4 regions of the Microcystis flos-aquae FACHB-1344 genome follow, and region 1 is predicted to be linked to each of the others. Evidence: predicted binding sites of a transcription regulator. Region 1 holds the regulator's gene; each other region holds the start of a gene.
What was found. The regulator NtcA, encoded in region 1, controls nitrogen genes in cyanobacteria. The targets are predictions, from matches to a motif close to TTTGTANCNNNNGNTACAAA.
Positions count from the first base shown of each region.

Region 2: the regulator NtcA is predicted to act here: its motif matches at 2,832-2,851, upstream of urtA (urea ABC transporter substrate-binding protein).
Region 3: the regulator NtcA is predicted to act here: its motif matches at 1,808-1,827, upstream of gifA (glutamine synthetase inactivation factor IF7A).
Region 4: the regulator NtcA is predicted to act here: its motif matches at 2,099-2,118, upstream of H6G48_RS16435 (ferredoxin--nitrite reductase).

Region 1 is NZ_JACJSW010000123.1:1,711-5,883, reverse strand. It holds gene H6G48_RS10285 (Uma2 family endonuclease) at 1-505, shown strand, start outside; gene H6G48_RS10280 (Uma2 family endonuclease) at 585-1,169, shown strand; gene H6G48_RS10275 (DUF3084 domain-containing protein) at 1,183-2,670, opposite strand; gene ntcA (global nitrogen regulator NtcA) at 2,678-3,355, opposite strand; gene fabI (enoyl-ACP reductase FabI) at 3,570-4,173, shown strand, end outside.
Region 2 is NZ_JACJSW010000220.1:25,088-29,260, forward strand. It holds gene urtC (urea ABC transporter permease subunit UrtC) at 1-98, opposite strand, end outside; gene H6G48_RS23315 (ABC transporter permease subunit) at 102-1,298, opposite strand; gene urtA (urea ABC transporter substrate-binding protein) at 1,393-2,709, opposite strand; gene H6G48_RS23325 (TMEM165/GDT1 family protein) at 3,050-3,325, opposite strand; gene H6G48_RS23330 (TMEM165/GDT1 family protein) at 3,483-3,815, opposite strand; gene H6G48_RS23335 (vWA domain-containing protein) at 4,029-4,173, shown strand, end outside.
Region 3 is NZ_JACJSW010000039.1:2,996-7,168, forward strand. It holds gene ahr (NADPH-dependent aldehyde reductase Ahr) at 1-645, shown strand, start outside; gene H6G48_RS02605 (Uma2 family endonuclease) at 674-1,408, shown strand; gene gifA (glutamine synthetase inactivation factor IF7A) at 1,534-1,734, opposite strand; gene H6G48_RS02615 (hypothetical protein) at 2,099-2,686, opposite strand; partial or broken gene H6G48_RS02620 (RNA-guided endonuclease TnpB family protein) at 2,754-2,940, opposite strand; partial or broken gene H6G48_RS25970 (RNA-guided endonuclease TnpB family protein) at 3,213-3,341, opposite strand; gene H6G48_RS02625 (NAD(P)H-hydrate dehydratase) at 3,640-4,173, shown strand, end outside.
Region 4 is NZ_JACJSW010000172.1:18,115-22,287, forward strand. It holds gene H6G48_RS16435 (ferredoxin--nitrite reductase) at 385-1,926, opposite strand; gene H6G48_RS16440 (LON peptidase substrate-binding domain-containing protein) at 2,334-2,972, shown strand; gene H6G48_RS16445 (Crp/Fnr family transcriptional regulator) at 3,203-3,805, shown strand; gene H6G48_RS16450 (ROK family protein) at 3,807-4,173, opposite strand, start outside.

The DNA of each region.
Region 1 (4,173 bases):
TAAACACGAATATCACGACGGGGAAATTATCGAGATGACAGGGGGAAGCATCAATCATAATAGTATTCTCATTAATCTGATTGTCCTGCTAAAATTAGCTTTAAGAGGAACTAATTATCGTCTTCAATCGAGCGATCTACGTCTATGGATACCCCAGTATAATCGCGGTTTATACCCAGATTTAATGATTATTGCCGGGGAACCATTATTTAGTGATAATCGCAACGATGAAATTTTAAATCCCTGCCTAATTATCGAAGTTTTATCTCCTTCCACCTCTGGTTATGATCGGGGTGATAAATTTCGTTATTATCGTTCTATACCCCAATTAAACCAATATCTTCTCGTCAGTCAAGGGGAGATACTAATAGAATCCTATAGCAAAACATCAGAAAATAGTTGGTTATTACAAGAATACACCCCAGCCAGGGGAATTATATCTCTAGATTCTTTAGGAATTAGCTTAAATCTTGCCGATATTTACGAAGGAATTGATTTTAATTGAGGAATAATTTATGAATCATAACCTTTTTTATGTGATCTAGGTTATAATCAGGAGGATTAAAAATTCTGTGACAGAGAAAATGCTAACTCGATCTCCTACCAAAACCCTCAGCTTAGAAGAATATCGTAATTTAGAAACCATAGCCGAGGTTAAACACGAATATCACGACGGAGAAATTATCGAGATGACAGGGGGAAGCATCAATCATAATCGACTGGTACGCAATTTAATTCGCTTGTTAGACAATGCTTTAAGGAAAACTATTTATGAAGTCTTTCCCAGTGATTTGCGACTATGGATACCCCAATATAATCGCGGTTTATACCCAGATTTAATGATTATTGCCGGGGAACCATTATTTAGTGATAATCGCAACGATGAAATTTTAAATCCCTGCCTAATTATCGAAGTTTTATCTCCTTCCACCTCTGGTTATGATCGGGGTGATAAATTTCGTTATTATCGTTCTATACCCCAATTAAACCAATATCTTCTCGTCAGTCAAGGGGAGATACTAATAGAATCCTATAGCAAAACCTCAGAAAATAATTGGTTATTACAAGAATACACCCCAGCCAGGGGAATTATATCTCTAGATTCTTTAGGAATTAGCTTAAATCTTGCTGATATTTACGAAGGAATTGATTTTAGTCTCAACTCCTAACTTTAGCTATCTTTTAAGAGGACGTACTAAAAACAATTTTACCATCTTTTACCGCTACCAAACGCAAAGTTAAAGGTCCAGCCGTATTAGTTTTACTAGCAGCAATCGCCTCAAGTGTCTCGATAGAATTACCCGACTTTTTGACTTGACCAATAAAGTTAACTACCGTAGTTAATAAACCATCTTCCACCTGAATTGACCCTAAAACTCCCGCACTTCTAGCGCGAAATTGAGCCGAAGCTAAGAGTAAATCTAACCGCTTTTGTAGGTCTTCTTCTGTCATATTTTGGGGATCAATGGAAACGGCAGCGATTACCTGTTTCTCCTCAAAAACTCTTTGATTGGGAACCACATCAGCAAAGACACGAATCTCGGTTTCTCCTAAGACATAATTACCTGCTGAAAGGATTCTCACCACATATTCTTTACCGTCCTGTAATTGTTGACTTAACTGTTCTACCTGTGCTTTTGTGATCTTAACTAAACGCTGGTCAAAATTAGGCTGATTCGGTTGGGTGGCACGGATAGCATTCATATTCGCTTCTCGCAATAACTTATCAATAACAGTGACAATAGCTTGGGGATCAACAATACGAAAAGCTCCAAAAGATAACACCTGTCCCCGGAAAATAGCGATTTGTTTTTCTCGCAATTCTTGATAGGTTTGATAGTATTGCTCTAAAACTTCCACTTCCCGCTTAAGAAAAGCCATTTGGGTTTCTAAATCTTTTAATTTTCCCTCGCGCTGTTCCAAAGCCAAATTTTTATCCACAATCGAGCGATCGAGTTCTCCAATGCGTTGATCCCGGCGATCAATTTCTAGCTGTAGGGTTTTTTGTTGGGTTTCCAACTGTTGAAGTTGCGCTTGTCTGATTGTTAATAAATTTTGTTGATTAGCCAACTCTTTATCTCTAACTTGAACGGTGGTTTGTAGTTGATTGATTTGACTAGAAAGAATTGATTTTTGTTGGAACAATTGATCCCGTTGACTGATTAACTGTGCCTTTTGATTAGTTAAAATAACTCGTTCATTATTTAAATTAGCCACTTCCTTCCGAAACTTTTCTAACTGTCCCGAAACTAATCGCAAACGTTGACGAGAAGCTTGATAATTTTTGTTAAGAACCTCTAGACGTTTCTGCACAGCTATCTGTTCACTTTTAGCCGTTTTTAACGCCTTTTCCACCTGATTTTTTTGTTCGGTGGTTTTTCTTACCTGACTTTCCAAATCCTTAATAGCGGCACGACGTTCATTTAAAAGACGATCCAGTTCAAAAACCCCTTGACGCAGGGATTTACTAGAAGCAAACAAGACAATTAAAGTCGAGCCGGCGATAAAAATTCCCGTTACAATCGTCATTAAAGTTGCGGTTTGTTTCGGACGCAGATTAAATAAACGCATCCTTTTCTTACCGATACGGCTCCCTATGCGATCGCCAATCACCGCTATCAGACCACCTAAAACCACGATGGCCAAAACCAAAATATAAGCGCTAGTCATCCAGAATTTAAGTAAATTGTTGACTGAGAGCGACGGGATTATGGACGGTAATTTTCTTCTTGTAAATTGAGACCATTTCTTGATCCCGCAGCTCTCCCAATAAACGGGTGACAGTGACGCGGGTAGAACCGATCGCCTCTGCGATCGCTTGGTGAGACAATTTTAGATCAACCCGGATACCATCGGTGGTGGGAACCCCAAAATCACGACAGAGAATCAATAAAAAACTGACCAAACGGGAACCCATATCCCGGTGAGCCAAGGTTTCGATCATCATTTCCGTTTGCAGAATGCGCGAGGACAACCCCTGCAGCATCAACATTGATAAATCGGGATTATTGCGGAGGGACCTTTCTACCTGATCGATCGGGGCCGAGAGTAATTCTACCGGAGTAAAAGCCACGGCATGATAAAAACGATCCGATCGCTGGCCGGTGAGTAAGGATAGCACACCAAAGACGCTATTTTCCCGCAGTAGAGCCACGGTAATTTCTTCTCCCGCTTCATAGACTCGCGACAACTTAACGGCTCCTTTCAGCAAAAAATAGACTCTTTCGGCGGGATCTCCCGGGAAAAAGATCGTTTTGCCACGCTCGAACAATTCCACCACCGGGGGGAAATTGCCGCTGCCGATTCGACGGAACACATCTGCTAGGGGTTTGTCTTGTATTAGGGATAAGTCCATCTCACATCCAAAAAAGGGGAAAATTGTTTTTATTATGCAACGAGTTTCACCTCTATTAAACATAACCGCTCCCTAAACTGGGAAAAGTTTTGGGCGCTTTTTGCCAGACAATGGGGGAGGGGTGATCATTGCTGCCCCGTTATCTGTATCCCTATTATACCGAATCTCGCTGGGGTCGGCTATTGGGGAGATTTTTGTAAGAGAAACGAGAACTATGTTAGATTTAACGGGAAAAAACGCCCTAGTGACAGGAATTGCCAATAATCGCTCGATCGCTTGGGGAATTGCCCAACAACTCCATCAAGCTGGTGCGAATATCGGTGTCACCTATCTCCCCGACGAAAAAGGCCGCTTTGAGAAAAAGGTGCGAGAATTGGCCGATGAACTTAATCCCGCTTTTTATGTCCCCTGCGATGTCCAAAATGACCAACAGGTAGAAGATACTTTCGCTACAGTGGCGGAAAAATGGGGCAAACTGGATATTTTGATTCACTGTCTCGCTTTTGCCGATAAAGAGGGTTTAACGGGCGATTTTACCGCCATCCCTCGGGAAGCTTTCACTAAATCCCTAGATATTAGCACTTTTTCCCTAACCCGTCTAGCTCGATCGGCTAAACCTTTGATGACGGAAGGGGGAAGTATTATCACTCTTACCTATCTCGGTGGTGTCAAGGTAATTCCTAACTATAATTTAATGGGGGTGGCAAAAGCTGGTTTAGAAATGAGTGTTCGCTATTTAGCCGCCGAATTAGGTGGCCAAAAGATCCGAGTTAATGGTATTTCCGCCGGTCCAATTCGCACCTTGGCATCTTCGGCCG
Region 2 (4,173 bases), on a different contig from region 1:
AAGATGACCACTAAACCAACAATAACAGCGATTTCCGTGATTAACTTTTTCTTTTCCCGTTGTCGGGATTCTTTTCTAGTGATGGTTTCGGTAATCATAATCTATAACTCAGCAGTACGTCCTTTAGGAGGAAAAATTCCCGCAGGTTTGAATTGCAAGAAAGCAATAATTAAAGCAAAAATCATCACTTTTGCCATGCTAGTGGTGGAGAAAAAGGTGAAGAAATCCGTTAGGGGTTTTAGGGCTTCTACGGAACCAAAAATCAGAGCAAAAGTTCCCGAACCAATTAAATAATTAGCCACACCGATCGCCATAGCCGCGATAATAGTTCCCAGGAGATTACCCACTCCCCCCACCACCACTACCATGAAGGTATCAACGATATAATTTTGTCCCACATTTGGACCGACGGAACCCAAGAAACTAATCGCACAACCAGCAACTCCGGCTAATCCCGAACCGAGGGCAAAAGTCAAAGCATCCACTTGATTTGTCGGAATGCCTAAACAGGCACTCATCTGGCGATTTTGGGTGACGGCACGAATGCGTAAACCCCAAGAAGATTTATTTAAAAACCAATAAGTCCCTAACAAACAAAGGCCAGTTAAAATGATAATAAATAGACGGGTGTAGGGCATTTGAAAACCGGGTAAAGGTAAACCTCCCCGTAACCAGGCAGGAGCCGTGACATCGACGTTTCTGGCACTAAACCAGGGTCGAGCGAGAACCGGATTAAAAGATAAAAGATAGCCTAATAATCCAGCGATAGCTAGGGATAAAGGCAGGGTGATACCAATAGCTAAATTGCGAATTCTCTCCCAATCTAGGCGACGACTTAACAGCGTCATCGCCCCAAAAAATAACAGACAGAAAACTATTAAACTAATTACTAATAAGCCGTTGACACTTCTGACAAATTGCTGCAGAATTAAGCTGACTCCCCAAGTGGCCAGCAGCGTTTCTAGGGGTCTGCCGTAGAGGAACCTAATCACCCCCCTTTCTAATAATAATCCCGCCAATCCCGACACTAAAAAAGCGATCGGTAGGGCGAATAAAACATAAGTATCAAAGAGAGAAATACGGAAAGCTTGAAAGACATTTAAAATATAAATATCTTCAAAACCTTTAAAGATATTCTGCACCACAAAAGTAGTATAAGCCCCTAACATCATTAACTCACCGTGAGCTAGATTAATTACCCCCATCAGTCCGAAAACAATCGCTAGTCCTAAAGCCGCCAGCAATAGCACAGAACCGATGCTAATACCATTAAACAATCCTTCCAATAATGCTGACACTTTTCGTTATTCCTGTGCATTTTTAAGCTTTAAAAAGTGGGGTGAGCAGTAATGCTCACCGCACTCTCGTTATTGTCTGAAAAAACTCCTAAAACTAGGATTTTTCCATTTTGAACTTACCGCCCTTAGCCGGATCCGTCCAGTCACAGGCAAAGCCCTTAGTTTCGGGGACAAATTGGTTCCAAGGTTGCGGATCCACTACCCCCGGAGTTGACCAAACAATGTCAAATAGACCATCATCTCTCACCTGACCAACGCGGACGGTTTTGGAGATATGATGATTGGGGAACATTTCTACCGGTCCTTCGGGAGCATCGAATTTTTGTCCCACGGCCGCGGCGCGAACTTTGTCGAGATCATCGGCGGTTCCCGCTTGTTCCACCGCTTGCTTCCAGAGATAGACCATGATGTAGGCCGCCTCCATGGGGTCGTTAGTGACGCGCTCGGGACCGTATTTGGCTCGAAAAGCCTCAACAAATTTTTTGTTAGCGGGGGTATCTACGGTTTGGAAATAGTTCCAACAAGCGTACTGACCGAGGAGATATTCCTTACCGATTTGTTTAACTTCTTCCTCGGCAACACTCACCGACATGACCGGATATTTATCGGGAGTTAAACCGGCCGCTTGCAGTTGTTTAAAGAAAGCCACGTTACTGTCACCGTTGAGGGTGTTGAAAATAACGCCGCCATCGGGTAAAGCTTGCTTAATTTTGGTGATAATCGGGGTAACTTCCGTGTTACCTAGGGGTAGATAGTCTTCGCCCACGGTTTCGCCGCCTTTCGCCTTTAACTGCTCTTTAATAATCGTGTTGGCAGTGCGGGGAAAAACGTAGTCGGAACCGACGAGGAAGAATTTTTTCCCTTTATTTTCCAGCAACCAAGTGACTGCCGGCTCGATCTGTTGGTTGGGGGCAGCACCGGTGTAAAAGATATTCCTAGAACACTCTTGACCCTCGTACTGGACGGGATACCAGAGCATATGGTTTTTGGCTTCAAACACGGGTAAAACTGCCTGACGACTGGCGGAAGTCCAACAACCGAAGACAGTCACAACTTTGTCCTGATCGATCAGTTTGGTGGCTTTTTCGGTAAAAGTTGGCCAATCGGAAGCGCCATCTTCCACCACTGCCTCGATCTGTTTACCAAGAACACCACCGGCGGCATTGATTTCCTCGATCGCCAGTTTTTCCGCATCAACTACGCTGGTTTCACTGATGGCCATGGTGCCACTGAGGGAGTGCAGAATACCCACCTTAATTGTCTCTCCAGAGGCTGGGGCGGGACTAGCAGCCGGGCTAGGACTAGCCGTGGGGGTTTGGCTTTGATTGCCACCACAAGCTTTTAACAGAATACTGGTTCCCAAAGCGGCAGAACCGTACAGGAGAAATTTACGTCGTCCTAAATTTGACATGATGATCTTGAACTAACCTCGCTGACAATATTAGCTACTTCACACGGATGTTTTTGCTGAGGAGATTTTCGGGAATCTTTCTACGAATATCTGTGTGATATTACGGCTAGGTTAGCAGATTTTTTGTAACTTTCGCTACTTTTTGGATGTTTTTTGTGATTTTTGCTACTTTTTTAGAAAAAATTAATGATTTTTCTGGAATTTGCCTCAGTTTTTTAGCTATCAGGAGTCGGTCGCCGGTCGGGGAAGTCATAATAACACAATAGCCTCGCGTGCCTGGAAAAAGTGCCAAAACCGTTTTCTAGTAAGGCTTCCAGTAATATTCAGCCCAACCCAATTATCAATCCGAATCTGGCCAAAGCAGCCGGACAGCAAGCAGCGCAAAACCAATGGCCGCTATCGCTTTTAATATCTTAGCGGGGAATAACTGCGCCATACTGCCGCCCGCAAGGACTCCTAAGAAACTGGTGCAGATTAAGGCGGTAATTGAGCCAAAAAAGACAGCTTTAGGTGATTTGGAACTGCCACCGAGAGCGATCGCTACTAATTGACTTTTATCGCCGATTTCTGCCAAAAAAACCGTGATAAATGTCAGTCCGAATAATTGCCAATTCATAAATTCTAGGGAGATGGGTGATGGGGAGGTGGGGAAGTGGGGAAGTGGGGAAGTGGGGTGATGGGGAAGCTGTTTCATCACCCTATCACCCCAAAACCCTATCACCCTATCTCCTGTCTCGGAGTCTCCTGACGACCGACTCCTGAATACTGATTGCTTAGAGAATATCGCCGATCAGTAAACCAGTGATCAAAAGGAGAAGGATAGCGACACCGATATCTAAAGTTTTGGGGGAAAGACGACGAGCAATCCAATAACCGATCAGGACACCGAGGAGACTGGTAGCGATTAAAGCGCTGGCTGCCCCGGCAAAAACCACCCAGGGGGATTGGGATTCGGCGCTGATGAGAAGGGTGGCTAATTGGGTTTTATCGCCGATTTCAGCCAAAAATATGGTTAGGAAGGTGGAACTAAACACCGTCCAAAAACTCCAAGAAGGTGGATTATCTGGCTTTTTCTCGGTTAAGGCGATCGATTTGCTATCACTCATCGGCTAATTTAACAATATCGGGTTAAGCAATAATTTTCATACTTTTTTCATTTTAGCCCGACCGGTTTTCTGGCGATAGTTTCTGCTGTTGGGGGCGCTGTCTCCTCCCCCCAATAGTTAAAAAACCCTAGTCGATCGAGGTAGAGTTTCCATCCTAGAGTTTAATAATTATTAGACTAGGACGAGCGCAAATTGCTTGGAGGTATAGCCCCTATGGTAGAAAACAGAGATTATACTCTGATTATTGACAAAAGTGGCAGTATGTCCACTGCTGATAAACCCAGCGAGAAAACCCGTTGGCAAATTGCCCAAGAATCCACCCTCGCCTTGGCTAGAAAGTGCGAGGAATTCGATCCCG
Region 3 (4,173 bases), on a different contig from region 1:
GCCGACAGAGTCCGCGCTCATCATAGTTGGTTAATTCCCCTGGGGAACCAGTTAGATGCTGCCAAAGCTGGCCCGCTTTTTTGTGGTGGTATAACCGTCTTTAATCCCATTGTCCAATTTGATATTAAACCCACGGCGCGAGTTGGTGTCATTGGTATTGGTGGATTGGGCCATATAGCCTTAAAATTTCTCAAAGCTTGGGGCTGCGAAGTAACCGCTTTTTCCAGTAGTCCCGACAAAGAAACAGAAGCAAAAGAATTAGGCGCGACTCATTTTATCAATTCCAGAGACCCCGAAGCTTTGCAATCGGTACAAAATTACTTTGATTTCATCATCTCTACCGTTAACGTTAATCTCGATTGGGGTCTTTATATCGCCTGTTTACGTCCCAAAGGTCGTCTGCACATTGTTGGGGCTGTTCTTGAACCCATGGCTACCTATGCTTTTCCCTTGATTATGGGTCAAAAATCGATTTCTGGCAGTCCTTTGGGTAGTCCCAGTACCATTAATAAAATGATCGAATTTGCCTCTCGCCATGGCATTGAACCCGTTACAGAAACCTATCCTATCTCGCAGGTGAATGAAGCCATGGAAAAATTGAGAACTGGACAACCTAAATATCGCCTCGTCTTGCAAATAAAATAAAACCATCTCTATCCTGGACGTAACCCCGATGACTCAACCCCTCACTCCTCCAGTTATCGATTGGGAAGAACCCCCCATTCCCCCAGAAGACCTGATTTTTGACGATGGAGAACCTTTGGAAACACACCGTCACCGCAAGGCCATGAATGTCTTAATCGATTCTATCGAACAAGCCTATCAGGATCGAGAAGACTTTTTCGTTGGCGGTAATATGTTTATTTACTTTAGCCGTGAGCGGGTTTTTAATCAAGATTTTCGTGGCCCCGATTTTTTCGTTGTCCTCGATATCGATGGTAGTTATAAACGACAAGGATGGGTGGTTTGGAACGAAAACGGACGTTATCCCGATGTGATCGTGGAATTAATGTCAGAAAGCACCGCAAAAATCGATTTAAATACCAAAAAAGACCTCTATGAGCGGACTTTTCGCTGTTCCCAATACTTCGTTTATAATCCCTTTGATGCCACTTCCCTGCAAGGTTGGGCTTTAGACCAAAATCAATGCTATCAAAAAATTATTCCCGACCATCGCGGTTGGTTATGGTGTCAACGTTTGGGATTATGGTTAGGAGTCTGGATGGGCAGCATCCAACGAGAAGAAGCCCCTTGGCTACGTTTTTATAACCTAGACGGCAATTTAATCCTTCTACCCGCGGAATTAGCCGAAATCGAACGTCAGAACGCTGAAAGCGAACATCAACGGGCGGAACGTTTAGCGGCGCAATTACGGCAATTAGGCATAAATCCCGATGAAACCCCGTAATCGGCCTAGGAATGACCCCTATCTCTAAAAACCGAAAACCCACACATTCCGAGATCGGTTTGTGTGGGCTGATTGTTCACTTAATTCTAAGATTGAAAGCTTACACTTTGGCGAAATCTAAGACCCTAACTGAGAGTAACACCAGAGCGATCGTAAGTTTGTGAAGAAAAGTCGGCCGAGAAGCGACGTTGAACGGTTTCCCCGTAGCCATTGTCATTGTCAATACCGATTTCAGAAGCACTTCTCCCTAACATCGATTGTTGACGATTTTTGACGGCGTGGTGGTGACGCATCATTAAGGCGCGAGCTTGTTGTTCTGTAGACATAATCATTTCCTCCGAGCTGCAAATAGTGTTTCGAACTTTTTTAATCACCTACTAAATATATATAACATACAATTCTGTATCTATTTTTACAAAATGCCCTAATCCCAGAAAAATTAACAAAACTTTACAATAGGAGTCGGTCGTCAGTATTCGGGAGATGGGGAGATGGGGGAATGGGGAGACCACTGCGTGCGCGTTGCGGGGGGTTTTGGGGTGATAGGGATTTAGGGGTTTAGGGGTTTAGGGAAATTTCAGCCAAATGCTCCACTTTCCCACTTGCCCACTTGCCCACTTCCCCAACACCCCAACACCCCACTTCCCACACCCTATACCCCACTTCCCAACCCCAAGACATCAATCGCCTTTATACCTTAATCGAACTAGGTTCATCGACGGCGGCGATAATACGATGACAACCGGAAAAGGGTTGCGCCCATTGATACTGGTGTTCTAAAGGATTACCCCAACAGAGACCGAGATATAATTCTGTGCGCGCCACATCTAATTCCGCCCATTCGGACTGGGCGACTAATTCGGCTAGAGAATCGGCAGAAATGGGACGACGGGAGTTAAGCGCCCACCAAAAATTCATATTAGGGGTGATACTGTTCCAAAACTCTAAAACCGAGGCTTTGGCAGCCATGAGAATTTCCTTGTCACCCGCCACGGCAACTAATTGATTATGAATTTCGGGATAACGGAGAGTGCGATCGCCCCATTGACAAACACGCCAGATAATGCCCGAAACCTGATATTTTTGTTGATAATCGTGAACTTGACGGCGAAAATCCTGATAGGCGAAGACTTTGCCCACCTTTTCTAGATTGATCGCCTTGGCAATCACTGGATTATCAATGCGCTCCGCCGGGGAGAGTAACAGACGTTCCCCTTTGCAAGTGGCGTGCATTTCTCGCTCGAGGATTTCAATTAACTGCTGTGTCGAGTAAGCCATACTACCGCTCTTACCTGAGAGAGGATTTCTTTTTATGATAGAATAATTTATTGACATACTCCCACCGTCAAGCTACGCTGTGACGGTGGATTCTTGACCTATCACTATCGTAAATTCCTTGCTCGACGAGACAACTTAGATTCTCAATGTCTCCACTGAAACCCCAGAGACTGGACTCTCTATTATGCGTTTGGGTCGGTTTCTGTTTGCCCAACAGTACCGTTGAGATGATTTCCCAAATATTGCAACCCTTGAGTTTAAAAACGGTTCCATCGGAATTAACTCTGTTTTGCCAACACCCAGGGTGAGAGCATCTCAAACGCTATTGACAATTGGCCAATTTTGTGATCTGCGTGGGCATTTCAAGTGATACCAGTCCATCAGAATAGTTACGAAATCGACCAAATGGGTCGATTTTTGCTTAACAATTGAGATGGCAAATTCTCCTCAAATATGCCTGAATCGTGGGTAAGCAACTCACATAAAGTTCATTTTGTCAAGGATTGTTAAGATGCGCTTACCCTGTGCCAACACCACGATTATCCATCCAATAACGCCGAACTTTATTCCGAACAAACTGAGTTGTCCGTATTGCCTGATTAATGGCTTCTATCTGATTAGGTTTTGGCTTAACTTTGTGTTCAAGGACAAATATTTTGAGACTGCCTGACCGAGTATCAATATTTTAGGGCAAAAGAAATAAAATGACAATATTATGTCTTAAAGCCGCCCGATCCTAAGCGGGCATGACGGGGAACCTTAAACCCAAATTTTCGGTCAGCAACTACGAGAATTAATCAATATATCCACTGCTTACCGTCAAGCTAAAACTAGACAGAATGATCTGGTTATTATCACCCAACCCAGCCTTGAGCCGGTGAAAATAGGGTCTAATTAGCAGTTTTTCGGCAAAAAAGTCATCTAGACCTGTTAATAGGCAATTTATCCCCCGAATGAGCTACAATTACCGGTCCAACGTGGTTAATAGCGAGCAGATGCGTCGCATTGAAGGGGCGATTTTTGCCTCTGGTATGCCTGTGGCCGCTTTGATGGAAAAGGCAGCCCTGTTAACGGCACAACAGCTTAAAAAGTCCTATTCTTTGGCTAATTTCCCCAAAATCGGCGTTATCGTTGGCCCTGGTCACAATGGCGGCGACGCTCTCGTGATTGCTAGAGAATTACATCTCGCCGGTTATCAAGTATCTCTTTTTTGTCCGATCGCCAAACTCAAGGATTTAACAGCACAACAGGCTAATTATGTCAAGCATTTAGGCTTAATTTTTCAGAAAACTTTAGAATCTTTAGAGGATTGTCAGTTAATTATCGATGGTCTTTTCGGTTTTGGTTTAGAAAGGACTTTATCGGCAGATATTGCCGAATTAGTCGATAAAATTAATAGTTGGCAAAAACCGGTAATTAGTATCGATATTGCTTCGGGAATTCACACCGACACCGGAGAGGTTTTAGGCACGGCAATTAAAGCCACT
Region 4 (4,173 bases), on a different contig from region 1:
AAATCTACGGTTTCACCGATAGGTTATTGCCCGAATGCTTCGCCCTTACAGGACTCTCAAAATCTTGCACCTGTGGGGGCGAAACAGTACCCTAAAACTCTTACCTCGTCTATATTTCACATTTATTCAGCAAACCCTAAGTAACGATTCCCATCTGGTAGGAAAATATAGCGTTTCCTGTTCGCAAGAGGTACATTGTCGATGGTGAAAAGCTTAATCAGCAAAGGTTTGACTGTGCCACACAGGTGTGAGAAACGCTATATATAAGGATTTTCCTGCTCCTATCTGCCCCCTACTATAGCAAGAGGTTTGCCAATTTAAAGCAACAGAGATACAGAAAAAAAAGAGGGGATAAACCCCCCAGCGTATCGAGAAACTTGTTAATTAACCTTTCGGTGTCGCCCCAAATTGTTCGATGAGGATAGAGGTTAACACCGATTTTAAGTCTTCACAGGGAATCCCTTTTTGTACACAACTTCCCAGGTGAGCATCTTTACCCACTTTACCCCCCATGTAGAGGTCAACTCCTTCCACGGTTTTGCCGTCTTTGCGCGCTTTTGTCCCCATCAAACCGATATCGGCCACTTGGGGTTGTCCGCAGGAGTTAGGGCAACCGGTCCAATGGATCCGCACACCCCGGGGGATATTTAATTCGGCATCTAACTGACGAATCAAGTCCACAGCCTTATTTTTGGTTTCAATCAGGGCAAAATTGCAGAATTGCGCCCCCGTGCAAGAAACGAGCGCTCGTTGTAAAGGAGTGGGATTGGGGGTAAACTTAGCCAGTAAAGGCTCGGTTAAAAGAGTCGGCATATTTTCAGCCGCTATATTGGGAATAATCACGTTTTGTTCCACGGTTAAACGCAATTCTCCGCTGCCATACACTTCGGCAATCCGGGCTAAATCGAACATATCATCGGCAAATAGACGACCAACGGGAACACAAAGACCGATGTAGCTCAATCCCTCCTGTTTTTGGGGAAAAACTCCTAAATGATCTCGTTTTTCCCAGTCAATAGCGTCTTTTTCCGCTGCCGTTGCCAAGGGATAACCTAACTGATTGGCCACCCGGGTGCGGAATTCCTCAATTCCCCACTCATCAATTAACCACATTAAACGGGATTTTTGACGGTTGGCGCGCAATCCGTTGTCGCGGTAAACTTCCAAAATTCCTCGGCATAAATCCACCACTTCCTGATTTGGTCTCACCCAAACATTCATAGGAATTGCCGCTTCACAGCGTTTAGCCGAGAAAAAGCCGCCCACCACGACATTAAAGCCTAATTCTCCCTCTTTATAGCCAGGAACAAAGGCAATATCGTTAATTTCCGCATGAACGGAATTATCCCGTCCCCCCTCGATGGCAATATTAAATTTGCGGGGCAGATTGCTAAATTGATAATTACCTTGACCGTAGTTGGTAATCATATCTTGGACTTTTTGGACTAATTCCCTGGTGTCAATTAATTCATCTGCGTCTAGTCCTGCCATGGGTGAACCGGTAATATTTCTGACATTATCCATGCCCGATTGTACCGAAGTCATGCCCACGGATTTTAGTCGTTGGAAAATATCAGGAATATCTTCGATACGAATACCGCGTAATTGTAGGTTTTGACGAGTAGTAATATCGGCATTGCCATCATCACCGTAACGCTGCACGATTTCCCCTAAAACTCGCATTTGCTCACTACTGAGAATGCCGTTAGGAATCCGCAAACGCATCATAAATTTGCCCGGGGTGACGGGACGATAAAAAACCCCCACCCATTTTAAGCGATGTTCTAAATCGGTTTTATCCATCGCTTCCCAACCGATTTGGGCAAAATGATCCAGTTCATCTTTAATGGCTAATCCGTCTTTTTCGGCTTTAAATTTCTCGAATTTATTGAGAGTTGTTCCATCTTTTTCAGGTGCTTGTACCACGAATCTATCTCCTTACTGGTCTGTGGGTGCAATTGTTCTAGTTGGTGCGGGTTAGAAATGAAGAAATCGGGATTTAACAATAAGTATTCTTTAAAATACCGTCGTCATTAGCAAAAATTTAGTAATTTACCTAGTCTCTATTTGTTATTTAATTCGTTTTAAGTTGGATAATTTTGTATTGTTTGTAACAGAAATCCGCTCACCATCGTGTTTAGGCATTTATATCATGCAGTAAGTGCATTAAGGTGGGGTGTGGGGTGTGGGGAGAATAAATAAAGGCAATCTCCCGACTCCCGACTCCTGAATACTGGCTCCTGAATACTGGCTCGGAGTCTCTTGCCCTTGCCTAGCGGTTCAGGGGGTATTGTGTAAAAATAAGAAAAGATCGGTTTTTTTTTACTAAACCTATGGCCACTTCTTCCATTGCCGTTAGAGAATTACCTCTCTTTCCCCTTCCCGAAGTTGTTTTATTCCCGGGTCGTCCCCTGCCCCTGCACATCTTCGAGTTTCGCTATCGGATTATGATGAATACGATATTGGAAGAAGATCGCCGTTTTGGGGTCTTAATGGTAGATCCAGCCACGGGAGAAATCGCTAAAGTCGGCAGTTGTGCGGAAGTTGTCCGTTGTCAACGTCTTCCAGATGATCGGTTAAAAATTCTCACCATCGGTCAACAGCGTTTCCGTGTCCTAGAATATGTCCGGGAAAAACCCTATCGTGTCGGTTTAGTGGAGTGGATTGAAGATGTCCCCACCACCCAAGAGCTGCGACCTCTGGCCAAAGAAGTGGATCGACTGCTGCGGGATGTGGTTCATCTATCAGCCAAATTAACCGCTCAAAAAATTGAACTCCCCGACGATTTGCCCAGTCTTCCCCTGGAATTATCCTACTGGGTGGCGGGTAATCTCTACGGTGTGGCCGGGGAACAACAGGCTTTATTGGAAATGCTCGATACAGTCAGTCGTCTGCAACGAGAATCGGAAATTCTCACCTCGACTCGCAATCATCTGGCCGCTCGCACGGCTCTTAAAGATGCTTTAAATTAATGATCTTGAGGTTTTTCAGCTTCGGGAGATGGCAGTGGCCGTCTTATTTCAGTGAACAGTAAACAGTAATCAGTGAACTGATAACTCACATCTGAAAACTGGTCACTAACCCACTGATGACTGACCCACTGATAACTGATAACTGTTAATCTGGGGATTACCTAATGTTTACCTTGATACAGTAAAGTGGGGTTAAAATCGTTAGCCCCTCACCCAGGAGAACTTTGATCATGTTGCTGACCTATAATCCCAGCGTCTCACCCTTCCGAGAAGACTATAGCGAGAGTCGTCGGCTCCATTTTTATGATCGCGGGGAAAATATTCCTCTGGTGGTTGATGGAGTCTGGCAAGTTTATCGGGGTATGGCGCAACTAAGTCAAGTATCTGAGAGTGGAGAGGAAATTTTACTAGGCTGGGCCCATTCATCCCACTTTTTTGGCTTAAATTTGACCCATCTAGAATCCTATCACGCCAGAGCCTTGTCGGAACTGTACCTAAAATGGTACACGATCGCCGAAGTAGAAAATTCGGCGGAATTAACTAGGATGATGTTAAATCAAATGATCCGTCGTCAACAACAAACGGAATCGCTTCTTGCGATCGCAGGACTCAAACGAGTGGAGGAACGTCTCCAGCAGTTACTACAGTTATTAAAGCGGGAAATGGGAGAACCAATCGCCCAAGGCAGTCGTTTAAAGATCCGTTTAACCCATCAAAATCTCGCCAATGCTATCGGTACCACGAGGGTAACGGTGACGCGTTTGTTAGGCGAATTTCAGCGTCAGGGAGCCGTGAGCAGCGATTGCGATCGCCACTTAATTATTCACGATTAAGTCAGTCCCCCCCCATAATAGACTCCTTGCGGAGGTCCAATAATTGCCAAGCTAATTTAGCGGCCCCCACCATCCCGGCGCGATTACCTAACTCGGCCGTTAATACCTCTAATCCTTCTCTGGAACTAGGTAACACCCGTCTTTCGATTTCTGTGAGCAGAGAGGGAAAGAAAAACTTAGCACTGGCGCTAATGCCGCCGCCGATAATTACCGCCTCTGGGGTGAGAACATAGAGTAAACTGGCGATACCAGCCCCCAGTAAACAGCCGTAACGCTGCCAGAATTCTAAAGCCTCTCGATCGCCTTTTTCGGCCAATTCCGCCAATTGCTTCGGTTCTTTGCCGGTCATCCGGCGAATAGCTTGCCGG